DNA from 4 places in the Variovorax sp. H27-G14 genome. Region 1 is predicted to be linked to each of the others. Evidence: predicted binding sites of a transcription regulator. Region 1 holds the regulator's gene; each other region holds the start of a gene.
The links. Region 1 encodes sigma-54, which starts transcription at its own class of promoters, with help from an activator protein. Its sites were predicted from a motif close to TGGCANGNAANCTGCTTT; they were not measured.
Positions count from the first base shown of each region.

Region 2: atzF (allophanate hydrolase) is a predicted target of sigma-54. The motif match lies at 1,605-1,622, and genes of this name have one in related genera.
Region 3: VLK31_RS33240 (nitrate- and nitrite sensing domain-containing protein) is a predicted target of sigma-54. The motif match lies at 2,531-2,548, and genes of this name have one in related genera.
Region 4: hmpA (NO-inducible flavohemoprotein) is a predicted target of sigma-54. The motif match lies at 1,364-1,381, and genes of this name have one in related genera.

Region 1 is NZ_JAYLVN010000028.1:43,609-47,469, forward strand. Features, by position in the region: gene lptB (LPS export ABC transporter ATP-binding protein) at 1-725, shown strand, start outside; gene rpoN (RNA polymerase factor sigma-54) at 744-2,372, shown strand; gene VLK31_RS33655 (phospholipase D family protein) at 2,392-3,861, shown strand, end outside.
Region 2 is NZ_JAYLVN010000030.1:10,148-14,008, forward strand. Features, by position in the region: gene atzF (allophanate hydrolase) at 1-1,576, opposite strand, end outside; gene VLK31_RS34070 (M48 family metallopeptidase) at 1,892-2,758, opposite strand; gene VLK31_RS34075 (AmpG family muropeptide MFS transporter) at 2,818-3,861, shown strand, end outside.
Region 3 is NZ_JAYLVN010000027.1:25,228-29,088, forward strand. Features, by position in the region: gene VLK31_RS33235 (CmpA/NrtA family ABC transporter substrate-binding protein) at 1-872, opposite strand, end outside; gene VLK31_RS33240 (nitrate- and nitrite sensing domain-containing protein) at 1,239-2,501, opposite strand; gene tsaD (tRNA (adenosine(37)-N6)-threonylcarbamoyltransferase complex transferase subunit TsaD) at 2,631-3,689, shown strand; gene VLK31_RS33250 (alpha/beta hydrolase-fold protein) at 3,628-3,861, opposite strand, start outside.
Region 4 is NZ_JAYLVN010000023.1:16,069-19,929, reverse strand. Features, by position in the region: gene norR (nitric oxide reductase transcriptional regulator NorR) at 1-99, shown strand, start outside; gene hmpA (NO-inducible flavohemoprotein) at 145-1,332, opposite strand; gene VLK31_RS31735 (hemerythrin domain-containing protein) at 1,498-2,106, opposite strand; gene VLK31_RS31730 (universal stress protein) at 2,212-2,721, shown strand; gene VLK31_RS31725 (MBL fold metallo-hydrolase) at 2,732-3,616, opposite strand; gene VLK31_RS31720 (ArsR/SmtB family transcription factor) at 3,719-3,861, shown strand, end outside.

The DNA.
Region 1 (3,861 bases):
AGAAGAGCTACGGCAGCCGCACGGTAGTGAAAGACGTCTCGCTGGACGTGCAAAAGGGCGAAGTCGTCGGGCTGCTCGGGCCGAATGGCGCGGGCAAGACCACGTCGTTCTACATGATCGTGGGGCTGGTGCGCGCCGATGCGGGCGACATCACCATCGACGGCGAGCCGATCGCCCACATGCCGATCCACCGCCGTGCCCGCATGGGCCTGAGCTACCTGCCGCAGGAAGCCTCGATCTTTCGCAAGCTCACGGTCGAGGAAAACGTGCGCGCCGTGCTCGAGCTGCAAAGCGAGCCCGACGGCAACGGCAAGATGGCGCCGCTGTCCAAGCAGCACATCGAAGAGCGCTTGACCGAGCTGCTGGCCGACCTGCGGGTCGATCACCTGCGCGATTCGCCGGCGCTGGCGCTGTCGGGCGGCGAGCGCCGCCGCGTGGAGATTGCGCGCGCGCTGGCAACCCAGCCGCGCTTCATCCTGCTGGACGAGCCCTTTGCCGGCATCGACCCGATAGCGGTGATCGAGATCCAGCGGATCATCAGTTTCCTGAAGGAACGTGGCATCGGCGTGCTCATTACCGACCACAACGTGCGTGAGACGCTGGGCATCTGCGACCACGCGTTCATCATCAGCGACGGACATGTGCTGGCACAAGGCACACCCTCGGAGATCGTCGACAACGCCGAAGTACGCCGGGTGTACTTGGGCGAACACTTCCGCATGTAACGGAGGGTCGGGTTCTCAATGAAGCAAGGGCTGTCCCTTCGCGTCTCTCAACATCTGGCATTGACGCCCCAGCTCCAGCAGTCGATTCGGCTGCTGCAGCTCTCCACGCTCGAACTGAGCCAGGAGGTGGAGCAGATGCTGGACGAGAACCCGTTCCTGGAGCGCACCGCGGAAGAAGCGGCGCGCGAGGAGTTCGGCCTTGATGCTGCCGACGCGCCGGTGCCGCGCGACGACGCAGGAGGCAGCGGTGACGGCGACGGCGGCAGTGGCGGTGAAGGAGGCGAAAGCGACTTCACGCCCCCCTCCGCCAGCACCAGCACCACGTCGAGTGAAACCAGCACCGCCAGCACGGAGTCCGACGGCCCGGCCGCTGAAATCACCGAGCGCGAGCCCGACTGGGAAGGCGACGGCACCGTCGACATGGCCGCGCCCGACGACAGCGAATGGGGCAGCGACGCCCCCGCGCGCCAGAACAACCTGGGTGACGACGAACGCGCCGACGCCACCGAGCTCGCGCGCAGCCAGGAGTCGTTGCAGTCGTTTTTGCACCGCCAGGCGCTGAGCCTGCGGCTGACCGAGAACGACAGCGCCGCGCTGCGCTTCCTGATCGAATCGCTCAACGACGACGGCTACCTCGAAGACTCGCTGCCCGCGCTGGCCTCCGGCCTGGCCGGCGACGACAACGACCAGTTCGACGACCTGGTGCACCACTTTCAGGTGGCGCTGGGCCTGCTGCAGAGCCTGGAGCCGGTGGGCGTGGGGGCGCGCGACCTGGGCGAATGCCTGGGCATCCAGCTGCGCGCCCTGGCCAGCGAGAGCGAGACCGAGCAGTGCGCACTGGTGCGCAAGACCGCCCTGGCCGTGTGCAAGCAACCGATGGAGCTGCTGGCGCGGCGCGACTTCAAGCGCCTGGCCACGCTCACCCGCACCAACGAGGAGCTGGTGCGCTCGGCGCTGCAGATCATTGCGCGGCTGGAGCCCAAGCCGGGCCGGCGCTTCGTGGACGTGGAGCGCAACATCGTCATCCCCGACGTGATCGTCACCAAGACCGGCCGCGGCACCAACATCAAGTTCCGCGTCATGCTGAATCCGGAGGTCATGCCGCGCCTGCGCGTGCACGACATCTACGCCGGCGCGCTGAAGGCGCACAAGGGCGAAGGCAGCCAGGCGCTGTCGCAGCGGCTGCAGGAGGCGCGCTGGTTCATCAAGAACATTCAGCAGCGCTTCGACACCATCCTGCGCGTGAGCAACGCCATCGTGGAGCGGCAGAAGAGCTACTTCGTGCACGGCGAACTTGCCATGCGCCCCCTGGTGCTGCGCGAGATTGCCGACGAGCTGGGCCTGCACGAGTCGACCATCTCGCGCGTGACCACAGCCAAGTACATGTCCACGCCGTTCGGCACGGTCGAGCTGAAGTACTTCTTCGGCTCGGCGCTGGGCACCGAGACCGGCGGCAATGCGTCGAGCACCGCGGTGCGCGCGCTCATCAAGCAGTTCGTCAGTTCTGAAAGCATCAAGAAGCCGCTGTCGGACAGCCAGATCTCCGAGATGCTGAAGGAGCAGGGCATCGAATGCGCGCGCCGCACCGTGGCCAAGTACCGCGAAGCACTGCGCATTGCACCAGCCAATCTGCGCAAAGCGCTCTAACCAGGCACACCCCCAGGCCATGCGCACTTCGTGTCGCTTCGCCAACTCCCTTGCAGGGGCCAACACCTGCGGCCCGGCAGAGCCGGTTCCGCGGTGTTTCCCGCCACCGGTGGAATGGCCCCGCTGGTTGTCGGCGTTGCTCGCCTTGGTGGCCGTTCTGCTGTTTGCCGGCTGCGCCACCTTGCCCGACGAGGCACCGCGCCCCGCCGTCAAGGCCATGGCCGTATCGGGCGACACCGCGCTGGGCCGCATCGCGCTGGCCGCCCAGCCCGACCCCGACCTGAGCGGCTTTCGCCTGATGCCCGGCGGCGACTTTGCTTTCGACACCCGCATCCAGCTGGCCCGCCGCGCCCAGCGCACGCTCGACGTGCAGTACTACCAGATCGAGAACGACGAGACCGGCCGCTACCTGCTGCGCACCCTGCGCGACGCCGCCCTGCGCGGCGTGCGGGTGCGCCTGCTGATGGACGACCTCTACACCTCGGGCGAGGACGATCTGCTGCTGGCCTTTGCCGCCACCCCCAACGTGGAGCTGCGCCTGTTCAACCCGTTCCCGGCGGGGCGCGGCAGCATCCTGAAGCGCTTCACCGCGTCGCTGTTCGACTTCAGCCGCGTGAACCGCCGCATGCACAACAAGCTGTTCATTGCCGACGGCGCGATGGCGGTGGCAGGCGGGCGCAACATCGGCAACCAGTATTTCCGGCGCACGGCGGGCGAGAACTTTCTCGACCTCGACACCTTCGTGACCGGCGCGCTGATTCCGCGGCTGGGCAGCCTGTTCGACCAGTACTGGAACAGCGTCTATGTGCGCCCCATCGGCTCGGTGGTGGCCACCGACGTGCCGCGCGACGAATTGCAGCGCCGCTTCGAGGCCGCCACGGCACCCGACACCACGCCGCCCCCGCCGCCGCCCGCGCCCAACGACCTGCTGGGCTACAGCCCGATGGCCGACGACCTGGCAAGCGGCAAGCTCAACCTGATCTGGACCCTGGCCGAGGCCTACGCCGATGCGCCTGAGCGCGTGATCGGCAAGACGGCGTCCTATGGCGGCGTGCCGCTGCTGGACGTGGACAGCGTGCGCTACAACGTGGTCGAGCAGATGCGCCGCGCGCGCTCCGAGGTGACCATCGTCTCGCCCTACCTGATTCCGGGTGCCACCGGGCTGGAGGTGATGCGCGAGATTCGCCGGCGCGACGTCAAGATCAGCGTGGTCACCAATTCGCTGGCCGCCACCGACGAGCCGCTGGTGCACACCGCCTACCGCCGCTACCGCCCCGACATGCTCAAGCTGGGCGCCGACCTGTACGAGCTGAGCTCCAGCCGCACCCGGCGCAGCGTGCGGCTGGGCCTGTTCGGCACGTCGGTGGGGCGGCTGCATGCCAAGTCGGCCGTGATCGACCGGCGCACGCTGTTCGTGGGGTCGATGAATTTCGATCCGCGCTCGGAGTCGGCCAACACCGAAATCGGGCTGATCATTCACAGCCCCGAA
Region 2 (3,861 bases), on a different contig from region 1:
TCAGCGCGAGGAAGCTGCCGACCTGCGCAAGCGGCACGGCCCAGACTTCGAGCGCGATGGCGGCGCCCTCATCACCCGGCGTCATGCGCTGCAGGCCCGGCTTGGGCGGCACGGTGCCGGGCAGCGCGTGCAGGCGGTAGGCAGTGGAGGTGGTGGTGGCGCGCAGCAGCGTGGCACCGCGCTCGGTGAGCTGGCCGTTGAGCGGCATGCCCGACAGGTGCGCGCCGACGACGGCGATGGAAAGCATGTCGGCATCGGCTGCGGCCATGCCCGGAATGGCGCGCGGCGCGGGCAGCGGCACGCCGGTCGCACCCTGAGCGAGGCCGGTGGCATGGTGGAAGCGCTGGCCCAGTTCGGCCAATGCCAGGTCGCTGGCGCACGGGCCGATCAGCGTGATGCCGAACGGCAGGCCGTCCGCGCGCAGGCTGCTGGGCACCGAGAGCGCGGCGTAGTCGAGCAGGTTGACGAAGTTGGTGTACGCGCCCAGGTTGCGGTTGAGCACCACCGGGTCGGCACGCATCTGCTCGCGGGTGTAGTGCGTGGGCGCGGTGGGCACCACCAGCACGTCGATGTGGCGCCACATGGGCTCGACCTTCTGCGCAATGGCGCGCAGGCGCGTCTGCGCGTCGAACACGTCGGCGGCGGTGTAGCCCTGGCCCTGGGCCAGGATGCCGCGCACGGGCTCGATGACGTCGTCGGCATGGGCGTCGAAGAACGCGCGCACGGCGGCGTAGCGCTCGGCGACCAGCGCGCTTTCGTACAGCAGCGCGGCGGCCTCGGCCAGCGGCGCGTAGGCAATGACGACGGGCGAGCCGCCCAGGGCCAGCAGCCGCGCGGTGGCGTCGTTGAAGGCCTGCTCGGCTGCGGCGTCGCCGAAGAAGCTCAGCGTGTCGGGCACGCCGAAATTGAAGTGCGCGGGAAGCGGCTTGCGGCGCAGCAGCGGCTCATGCGAGAAGTCGCGTGAATAGGGATCGCGCGCGTCGTGGCCGGCCGCGGCCAGCAGCACGTCGACGGCGGTGGCCACGGTGCGCGCGAAGATCGACACGCAGTCCGCGCTCTGCGCCGCGGGCACCACGCCGAACGCACTCAGCAGTCCGCGCGAGGGCTTCAGGCCGACGATGTTGTTGAGCCCGGCCGGCACGCGGCCCGAGCCGGCGGTGTCGGTGCCGAGCGCGAAGTCGACCTCGCCGGCCGCCACCAGGTAGGCCGAACCCGAGCTGGAGCCGCCCGACACGTAGCGCGCATCGAAGGCGTTGGGCACCTCGCCGTAGGGCGAGCGCGTGCCGTTCAGGCCGCAGGCGAACTGGTCGAGGTTGGTCTTGCCGGCCAGCGATGCACCGGCTTCGAGCAGGCGCTGCACCACGGCCGCATGGGCCGCGGGGTGCCGCTCGAAGGCCGGGCAGGCGGCGGTGGTGGGCACGCCGGCCACGTCGATGTTGTCCTTGACCGCAAAGCGCAGGCCGGCCAACGGCAACGCGAAACCGAGGGCATCGCCGGCCCGCGCGTCCACGACGGGCGAAGCGAATTTCGCGATCCAGGCGGCAGCGGGCGATCCGTTTTCTTCATGCACCATCATCAGGCATCCAAACTTGTGTACAAGTCGAGATGCAAGCTGCGTGCCAGCGGGAATGGGCCCTGGGGGGATCAGGTCAGTGGGGGATTTGCTCCTTCCCCTTCCTCAGGGCGGAAGCGCGAAGTCTTGCTCCCTCTCCCCCCGGGGAGAGGGTTGGGGTGAGGGTGTGCGGCCATCGAGGCTGCGCGATGTCGTGAGGCCGATGCGCCCTCACCCTGACCCTCTCCCAAAGGGAGAGGGAACAACACCTGGAACCGCGCCGTGAAACCGTGCCCTGAAGTCTTGCGTCCTCTTCCACTGGTGAGAGGAGGCAGAACCTCAGCTCTTCCTGGCGTCCCGATACAGCTTGTCCACCTTCGGCAGATTCGCCTCCAGCTTCGCAATACGGTCCGGCCCGCTCGGGTGCGTCGACAGAAAATTCAGCCCGCCCTGGTTCTTGGAGGCAGCCGCCATCTTCTGCCACAGCGACACCGACGCCTTCGGGTCGTAGCCCGCGCGCGCCGCCAGTTCCAGGCCCACCAAATCGGCCTCGGTCTCGTCGCCACGGCTGAACTTGAGCGTGATGAGCTGCGTGCCGGCGCGTGCCGCCATGTCGCCCACCTGCCCCAGGCCGAGCAACTGCGCACCGATGGACAGCGCCGCGCCCGTGCCCGCGCTCTTGGCCATCCGGGCGCGCGCATGCTCGCGCAGCGCATGGGCCATTTCGTGGCCCATCACCATGGCCACCTCGTCGTCGCTCAGCTTGAGCTGCTCGAGGATGCCGGTGAAAAACGCGATCTTGCCGCCGGGCATGCAGAAGGCGTTGATCTGCTTGCTGCCGATCAGGTTGACCTCCCACTTCCATTCGCGGGCACGCGCGTTCCACGGCGTGGCAAAGGGAATCAGGCGGCCGGCAATGGTGCGCAGGCGCTGCAACTGCGGGTTGCCGTCGTCGGCCAGCGCACCCTTGGCACGGGCCTGCTCGAGCAACTGGCCGTACTGCTGCACGCCGGCCGCCTCGATCTTGTCGGCCGGCACCAGGTTGCGCGCCATCGAGGCGTTGCCCACGTTGACCTGCGCCAGCGCCGCCCCGCTCAAGGCCGTGCCGGCCACGCCAGCAGCGGCCAGCAGAAAGGCCCGCCGGGGGTTCCAGGGCGACGCCGCAGCCGACGCGGTGAGTTCAGGGCGATCGCATCGTGTGCACATAGGGGCCGGATCATAGGAACAAATGACGACAGACGGCGCCCCGATGACCCCCGTCACTCATGGACAATCCCACACCCATGTCCGCATCGCCTGCAGAAACCCCTACCCCCTCCTCGACGTCATCCACGTCCACCCCGCCCTCCCTGCCGTGGCGCGACGCGCTCAAGGTCTACCTGGAGCCCGCCACGCTGCGCATGCTGGCGCTGGGCTTCTCGGCCGGGCTGCCGCTGCTGCTGGTGCTGGGCACGCTGAGCTTCCGGCTGCGCGAGGCGGGCATCGACCGCACCACCATCGGCTACCTGAGCTGGGTCGGGCTGGCCTATGGCTTCAAGTGGGTGTGGGCGCCGCTGGTCGACCGGCTGCCGCTGCCGCCGCTCACCACGCTGCTGGGGCGCCGGCGCGGCTGGCTGCTGCTGGCGCAGGGCGTGGTCATCGTGGGGCTGGTCGGCATGGCCATGAACGACCCGCGCCTGGGGCTGAAGCCATTGATATGGTGCGCGCTGCTGGTGGCCTTCGGCTCGGCCACGCAGGACATTGCGCTGGACGCCTTTCGCATCGAGTCGGCCGAATCGCGCAAGCAGGCCGCGCTGGCCGCCGCCTATCAAACGGGCTACCGGCTGGCGATGATCTGGGCCGGCGCCGGCGTGCTGTGGGTCGCGGCCTGGGCCGAGGTGGCGCCCGCCGTGGCGGCCACCGGCGTGGCGGCGTACCAGAACGGCGCCTGGAAGACGGCCTACCTGGTGATGGCCGCCTCGATGGCCGTGGGCGTGGTCACCGTGCTGCTCTCGCCGGAGCCGGTGCGGCGCGTGCTGCCCAAGGCGAAGAACGCGGCCGAATGGCTGCAGGTTGCGCTGGTCGAGCCCTTTGCCGACTTCATTCGCCGCTACAAGTGGCAGGCCGCGCTGATCCTCTCGCTCATTGCCATCTACCGCATCAGCGACGTGGTGATGGGCATCATGGCCAACCCGTTCTATGTGGACATGGGCTTCACCAAGGACGAGGTGGCCACGGTCAGCAAGATCTACGGCGTGGTCATGACGCTGGTGGGCGCCTTCGTGGGCGGCGTGCTGTCGATGCGCCTGGGCGTGATGCGCGTGCTGATG
Region 3 (3,861 bases), on a different contig from region 1:
TTCTCGGCCACCGTGTCGGCCATCCTGGCCTTGTTCTGCAGGTTGGCGTCGATCCACTTGCTGGCCTCCATCACGGCCATCATCACGGCACGGCAGGTGTTGGGGTTCTGCTTGACGAACTCGGCGCGCGTGCCCAGCACCTTCTCGGGGTGGTCCTTCCAGATGTCCTGGGTGGTGATGGCGGTGACGCCGATCTTGTCGATGATGGCGCGCTGGCCCCAGGGCTCGCCCACGCAGAAGCCGTCCATGTTGCCCACGCGCATGTTGGCCACCATCTGCGGCGGCGGCACCACGATGACCTTGGCATCGGCCACCGGGCTGATGCCGGCCGAGGCCAGCCAGTAGTTGAGCCACATGGTGTGGGTGCTGGTGGGAAAGGTGCCGGCAAAGGTGTATTCGCGCTTCTCCTTGGCCATCAGCTTGGCCAGCGACGGCGCATCCACCGCGCCCTTGTCGGCCAGCGTCTTCGACAGCGTGATGGCCTGGCCGTTGCGGTTCAGGCCCATCAGCACCGCCATGTCTTTCTTGGGGCCGCCAGCGCCGACGTGCACGCCGTAGACCAGGCCGTACAGCACGTGGGACATGTCCAGTTCGCCGTTGACCAGTTTGTCGCGCACGCCGGCCCAGCTGGCCTCTTTGCTGGGGACGATCTTCACGCCGTATTTCTTGTCGAAGCCCAGCACCGAGGCCATCACCACGCTGGCGCAGTCGGTCAGCGGAATGAAGCCGATCTTCACTTCCTGCTTCTCGGGCTTGTCGGAGCCTTGGGCCCAGACGGCCGCGCGCAGGGCGGGGTCGATGCCCACGGCGCCGATGGCGGCGGCTTGCAATACGCGGCGTCGGCTGAGGCGGGCTGTGAGCGGATCGGTCATGGGGCGGGGCTCCGGTTGAAGGCGAACAAACAAGAAGGCAGAAACAAAAAGACAAAAACGAAAAGGCGTCCGCACCGCGCAGGAGCTGCTCGAAAACGAGCCCTTGCGGGATGGGGACGCCTTTGTCCGGTAGGTGGAAAGCACCCGCCATTGGGTGCCGCCTGCCTGAAGACCCATTGGGGGGTCTATGGGCTGATCGCTTGCAAACGGTGTGCCAGCTTTGTCGGGTGCTTGAGTGCTACCAAAAACGGAGCGTGGTGCGACCCGGCGATGCGGGCAAGCGGCCCGAATGGCATGCCAACCGCCGCGGGCACGCTTGTTGTGCACCGCACCAAGTCGAGCCGCCCGGCGCCTCGGCGTGCGGCATCAACGCGTTGGGGTGCGCTCCGGCATGGGCAGGTAGTCGGCCATGGCAAGCATCGACTCGGCCACGTCGACCAGTCGCCGGTTCTGGTTCATGGCGGTCTGGCGCAGCATCTTGTGCGCCTCTTCCTCGCTGAGGCGGCGGTGCGCCATCAACAGGCCCTTGGCGCGCTCGACGATCTTGCGTTCGTTGAGCGAAGCGCGCACGGTCTCCAGCTCGTCGCTCATGGCCTGCAGCCGGTGTGACTGCTCGTGAACCATGTCGAGCACCGAGCGCTCCAGGTGCCGCCCGAACTGCGCGGGCGCGGCGGCCTGGGCGTCGGCGTCGTCGAAGAACAGTGCGCCGACCTGCGGCACCAGTGTGTCGAGCAGCCGCTGGTAGTCCTGCAGTTCGCTGCGCGCCTGCGCGGTCTTGCGTTCGCACAGCGCGCGCAGGTCGGCGGCCAGGCGGTCCTCCACTGTTTTCATGGCGTCGATGCGCCGGGTGCAGCAGTCGAACCAGGCCTGGCTCAGCGCGGCATCGGTCGGGCCGGAGGTGGCGCCGCGCCGGCGCATGCGCTCGAGCTCGGCCAGCAAGGCGTCGGGCTGGCTGTCGCGCCAGAGGGCGAGCACGGCGTCGCCCGAGAACTCGGTGAAGACCTGGAAGCAGCGCTCCTGCGATTCGATGAGGTGCAGCCAGTGCAGGCGCTGCGCGTCATCGCTGCTGCCCAGCGCCAGCGCCGCGGCGCCAAAGGCACGTTCCTGGCCGGCGAATTCCTTGCCCTGCATGAAGTTGAACATGGCCACCAGCAGGCGCGAAATTTCAGGGTCGTTGGCGCCGTCGGCCGCCTCGAACACCACCGACAGCAGCCCCGAAACCAGCTTGGCGAAGGCGGCCACGGCTTGGGCGGGCTTCAGCGCGAGCGCGTCGACCCGCTTGCGCAGGGCGGGGAGGGCGTCCAGCCCCGGCAGCACGAACGCGATGCGGCTGAACAGGCGCGCGCCGTTGCCCGCGCCCGCGCCGCCGTGGCTGTCGGTTTCGAGCTGGTCGAACCCCGCGCGCACCGCCTGCTCGAGCGCCAGGCACTCGGCGATCTGCGGGCCGCGTTGCTCGGCGAAGCGGCTGCCGCGCGTGGCAAGAAAGATGTTCGACATGCCGCGCTCTCGCTGCAGCGCGTGCACCAGGCGGCCGATCACGCCCACCAGTTCGCTGGTGCGCGCAAGCTGGTCGAGCTCGTCGATTTCGCAGCGGCGGGCGGCAATGAGGAAGTTCAGTCCGGATGTCATGGTGGGGCGCAAGGGTGTGCCCCAGTGTGCCTGCAACATCCGTGCCCCACCGCGGTGCCGGGCCAGGCCAGGTCACGCTGCTTGCCCCTTGGCGGGCGGGTGCGGCGGGCGCCACCTACACTCGGCGGCATGCTCTTGTTGGGAATCGAATCATCCTGCGATGAAACCGGCGTGGCGCTGGTCGAGTCGTTCGGCGACGCGCTGCCGCTGCTGCGTTCGCACGCGCTGCACAGCCAGATCGCCATGCACCAGGCCTACGGCGGCGTGGTGCCCGAACTGGCCAGCCGCGACCACATCCGCCGCGTGCTGCCGCTCACCGAGGCCGTCATGGCCGAGGCCGGCCGCTCGCTGGCCGAGATCGACGTGGTGGCCTACACGCGCGGCCCCGGCCTGGCCGGTGCGCTGCTGGTGGGGGCCGGCGTGGCCTGCGCTCTGGGCGTGGCACTGGGCAAGCCGGTGCTGGGCGTGCATCACCTCGAAGGGCACCTGCTGTCGCCGTTCCTGAGTGCCGACCCGCCGGAGTTTCCGTTCGTGGCGCTGCTGGTGTCGGGCGGCCATACGCAGCTGATGCGTGTCGACGGCGTGGGGCGCTACGCGCTGCTCGGCGAAACCATCGACGACGCGGCCGGCGAGGCCTTCGACAAGAGCGCCAAGCTCATGGGCCTGCCGTACCCCGGCGGCCCGTGGCTTGCCAAGCTGGCCGAAGAGGGCAATGCCACCGCCTTCAAGCTGCCGCGCCCATTGCTGCACAGCGGCGACCTCGACTTTTCCTTTGCCGGCCTGAAGACGGCCGTGCTCACGCAGGCCAAGAAGCTCGGCGACCAGCTCGAAGCGAACAAGGCCGACCTGGCCGCGTCCACGCAGGCGGCCATCGTCGAGGTGCTGCTGAAGAAGTCGCTTGCCGCGCTCTCGCAGACCGGGCTGCAGCGCCTGGTGGTGGCGGGCGGGGTGGGGGCCAACAAGAACCTGCGCGAGCAGCTGAATGCCGCCTGCGCCAAGCGCAATGTGCGGGTGCACTACCCCGAGCTGCACCTGTGCACCGACAACGGCGCCATGATTGCCATGGCCGCGGCCATGCGACTGCAGTCGGGTCTGTCGCAGGCCAGCGAGCGCTATGCCTTCGACGTCAAGCCGCGATGGCCCATGGCGTCGCTGTCGGCCGAAGGGGCACTACCAGAGACTGCGTGACCGGTTGGGGTTGGGGTTGCGGCTGGGGTTGACGCGCGCGGCCGAGCGACGGCAGCGGCAGCACGTCGAGCATGTTGCGCCACAGCTGGCGCCATTGCGGCCAGTCGTGGCCGCCTTCGGTGGTGAACACCTGGCCCGAGGGCAGGGCGTCGGCCAGCAGCTTGTGGTTGTT
Region 4 (3,861 bases), on a different contig from region 1:
CAGCAGCACAACCAATGGGCCGCCGCCGCGCGCGCCCTGCAGATCGACCCGGCCAACCTCGCGCGCATGGCCAAGCGGCTGGGCATCACGCGGGGCTGAGCGACGCGGGCCTGAAACCCGGGGGTCTGTTGCCTGCCGCCGAACTCACTCCAGCGCCGACGCCGGCCCGAAAAACTCGAAGCGCGACTGCGCCTCCGGCACGCCCCACGCACGCAACCCACGGCGCACCTGCTGCATGAATGGCTTGGGCCCGAGAAAGTAGGCATCGACGTCGCGCGTGTGCGCCGGCAGCCACGCGGTCAGGCGGTCGAGGTCGAGCCGGCCGACCGCGTGCGGCGCGGGCGCAGTGGCATCGCTCACCTCGTCGTAGCAATAGAAGCGCTGCAACGTGGGGTGGCGCGCGGCAGCCGCTTCGATCTGCTCGCGAAACGCGTGCACGTCGCCATTGCGCGCGCAGTGAATGAACACCACCTCGCGCTCGGTGGCCAGCGCCTGCTCGAGCATCGCCAGCGTGGGCGTGATGCCGACGCCGCCGCTGATGAGCACCACTGGCCGGTCGCTGTCTGCCAGCACGAATTCGCCCGAAGGCGGCAGCAGCCGCAGCGTGTCGCCCACCTGCACATCGTCATGCAGGTGGTTGGACGCCGCCCCGCCCGGCTCGCGCTTCACGCTGATGCGGTAGGTGGCGCCGTTGGGCGCGGCCGACAGCGAGTAGTTGCGCCGAATGTCCTTGCCGCCCACCTGCAGCAGCAGGCCGATGTACTGGCCGGGCGCGAAATGCATCAGCGCGCCGCCATCGGCCGGCGCGAAATGGAACGAGGCAATTTCCGCGCTCTCCGCCACCTTGCGCGCCACGGTGAAGTCGCGCGTGCCGCGCCAGCCGCCCGGCGCCGCGGCCTGTGTGTCGTACAGCTGGCGCTCGGCGCCGATGAGGATGTCGGCCAGCTGCCCGTAAGCGGCGGCCCAGGCGTCGATGACCTCGTCGGTCGCCACGTCGGCGCCCAGCACGTCGCGAATGGCGCGCAGCAGGCAACCGCCGACGATGGGGTAGTGCTCGGGCATCACCTGCAGCGCCACGTGCTTGTTGACGATTTGCGTGGCCAGCGGGCCCATGGCCTCCAGGCGGTCGATGTTCTTCGCGTACATGAGCACGCCATTGGCCAGCGCGCGCGGCTGGTCGCCCTTGGCCTGGTGCGCCTCGTTGAAGAAGGGGCGCACCTCGGGGTGCTCGGCCAGCAGCATCTTGTAGAAATGCGTCGTCAGGGCTTCACCGCCCTGTTCGAGCAAGGGCACGGTGGACGAGACGATGGCGCGTTGGGCTGCGGTGATCATGGAACCTCTGGGTCGTTGGTGGAACCATTCCTTTGCAACTGGCGTGCCGTTTGGCAATTCCATTCGAATCAATGACTTGGCGGCGATCACCGTCACAACGACATTGCACAATTACCAGTCTTATTGACATTTAAATGTCGAAATGACTTTTTCAAGATCACGTCTTCATCGCCCAACCGCCGGCCCCAACCCGATGGGCGCCGGCACGCTGTTGACGATGCGCGTGAACAGCGCGCTGTAGGCCAGGTCGGGCACATGCCCCGTCATCGGGTCGCGGTTCTGCGCAAAGGCCTCGTCCAGCTCGCGCCAGTCGGCCTCGGTCAGCACGCGCTCGGCCAGCGGAAGAATCTCGCGCTCTTCCAGGGTCATGTGCGCCAGGTAGAAATCGACGTACTGCCCCATGGCCGTCTCGAAGGCCTCGCGGCGTGGCTCGCCGAGCATCTCGAAAGCCAGCAGCGCGTGCTCCACGTGGCGGATGCGGCGTTCGCCCCAGGCGTGGTCGCCGTCGAGCTTGTCGATCAGCTCGCGCGACAGGGGCGTCCTGGCGCGCAGCTTGGGAAAAAGCAACTCGGTTTCCTTGCGGTGGTGCCGCTGCTCCGGGAACTCGTCGACGTAGAACAGCATGGCCCGCAGCACCGCGAAGTCGGGCATCGTGGCCTTGTGGCGGTGCTGTTCCAGCAGCATGACGATGGAGCGCAGCATCGCGGCCAGCGCGGCATGCTCCTGCCGAATGATGCGCACGGCGGCGTGGGTCGTGAGGGGTTTGGCTTGCATGCCGCAAGCATCGCGGGGCGCGGGCCGCGCGCACTTGATCGATGTCAAGGCCGCATGCCGCGTCGCTGCCGATACTGGTTGCCACTCCTCTCTCGAAGGCATGCCATGTACCAGCGAATTCTTGTTCCCGTCGACGGCAGTTCGACCTCCGGCCGCGGCCTGGCCGAAGCCATCCGCCTGGCCAAGCTCACCGGCGGCCGATTGCAGCTTGTGCATGTGATCGACGAGCTGTCGTTCGCGCTCGGCATGGACGCCTATGCGGGCTATGCCGGCAACTGGCTAGACGAGCTGCGCGCCAAGGCCAAGGCCCTGCTGCAGGAAGGCCGCGCACAGGCCGCCGCCCAAGGCGTCAGCGCCGACGTGCTGCTGTGCGACAACGTCAAGGGCGCCGTGCACGACCAAGTCATTGCGCAGGCGGTGGCTTCGCAGGCCGACCTGATCGTCATCGGCACGCACGGCCGCCGCGGGCTCGGGCGCTGGGTGATGGGCAGCAGCGCGGAACACATCCTGCGCATGTCGCCGGTGCCGGTGCTGCTGATTCGCGCGCCAGAGGTGCAGGCCAAGGCCGAGTCGGAAGGCTTCAGGCTGCCGGTCGGCGAAGTCGCTAGCCAGTAAAAAACCGACGCTAACGCCCCAGCGCGTTCAGCGGAATGCGCAGGTAAGACACACCGTTGCTCTCCGGCGGCGGCAGCCGGCCCGCGCGCACGTTGACCTGAATCGACGGCAGGATGAGCGTGGGCACATCGAGCGTGGCGTCGCGCGCGGTGCGCATGGCGACGAAGGCGTCTTCCCCGATGCCGTCGCGCACATGGATGTTGAGCGCGCGCTGCTGCGCCACCGTGCTCTGCCAGGCCGGCGCGCGCGACGCCGGCGGATAGTCGTGGCACACGCAAACGACGGTCTCCGCCGGCAACGACAGCAGCCGGCGCATCGACCGGTAGAGCGCCCGCGCGTCGCCACCCGGAAAGTCGGCGCGGGCGCTGCCCAGGTCGGGCATGAAGAGCGTGTCGCCGACGAACACCGTGCATTCGAACCGGTACGCCATGTCCGCCGGCGTGTGGCCCGGCACGCCCCATGCGGTGGCCTGCGTGTGGCCGATGTGGAAGGTTTCGCCGTCTTCGAACAGGTGGTCGAACTGGCTGCCGTCGGGCAGGAAAGCCGGTTCCAGATTGAACAGCGTCTTGAAGGTCGCCTGCACCTCGCGAATGCGCGCGCCTATTGCAATGCGACCGCCGAACTGCGCCTGCAGATGGCGCGCGCCCGAGAGGTGATCGGCATGCGCATGCGTCTCCAGAATCCATTCGAGCTGCAGCTGTTCGGCCTGCAGAAAGGCGGCCACGCGGTCGGCCGATAGCGTGCTGGTGCGGCCGGACTTGAAGTCGAAGTCGAGCACCGGATCGATCACGGCGGCATGGCGCGTCGCGTGGTCCCAGACCACGTAAGACACGGTGCCGGTGGCGGGGTCGAAGAAGGCCTGTGTGGTGGTTTTCGTTGGCGTGGGTTCAGACATGGGGTGCCTCCTTGCGGGCCATCGATCTATTGCCAGACAATATATCTGTTGATATATTGATGTCAATCCCGAAGCCCATCGTTTCACCCGCCACATCCGCTCATGCCCCGCAAGAAAACCACCATCGACCCCGAACGCCTGCGCGAAGGCGCCACCCGCGCCGTGGCCGCGCTCAAGCTGCTCGCCAATGAAGAACGCATGCTGCTGATGTGCCAGCTGGCCCAGCAGGAGCTGTGCGTGAGCGA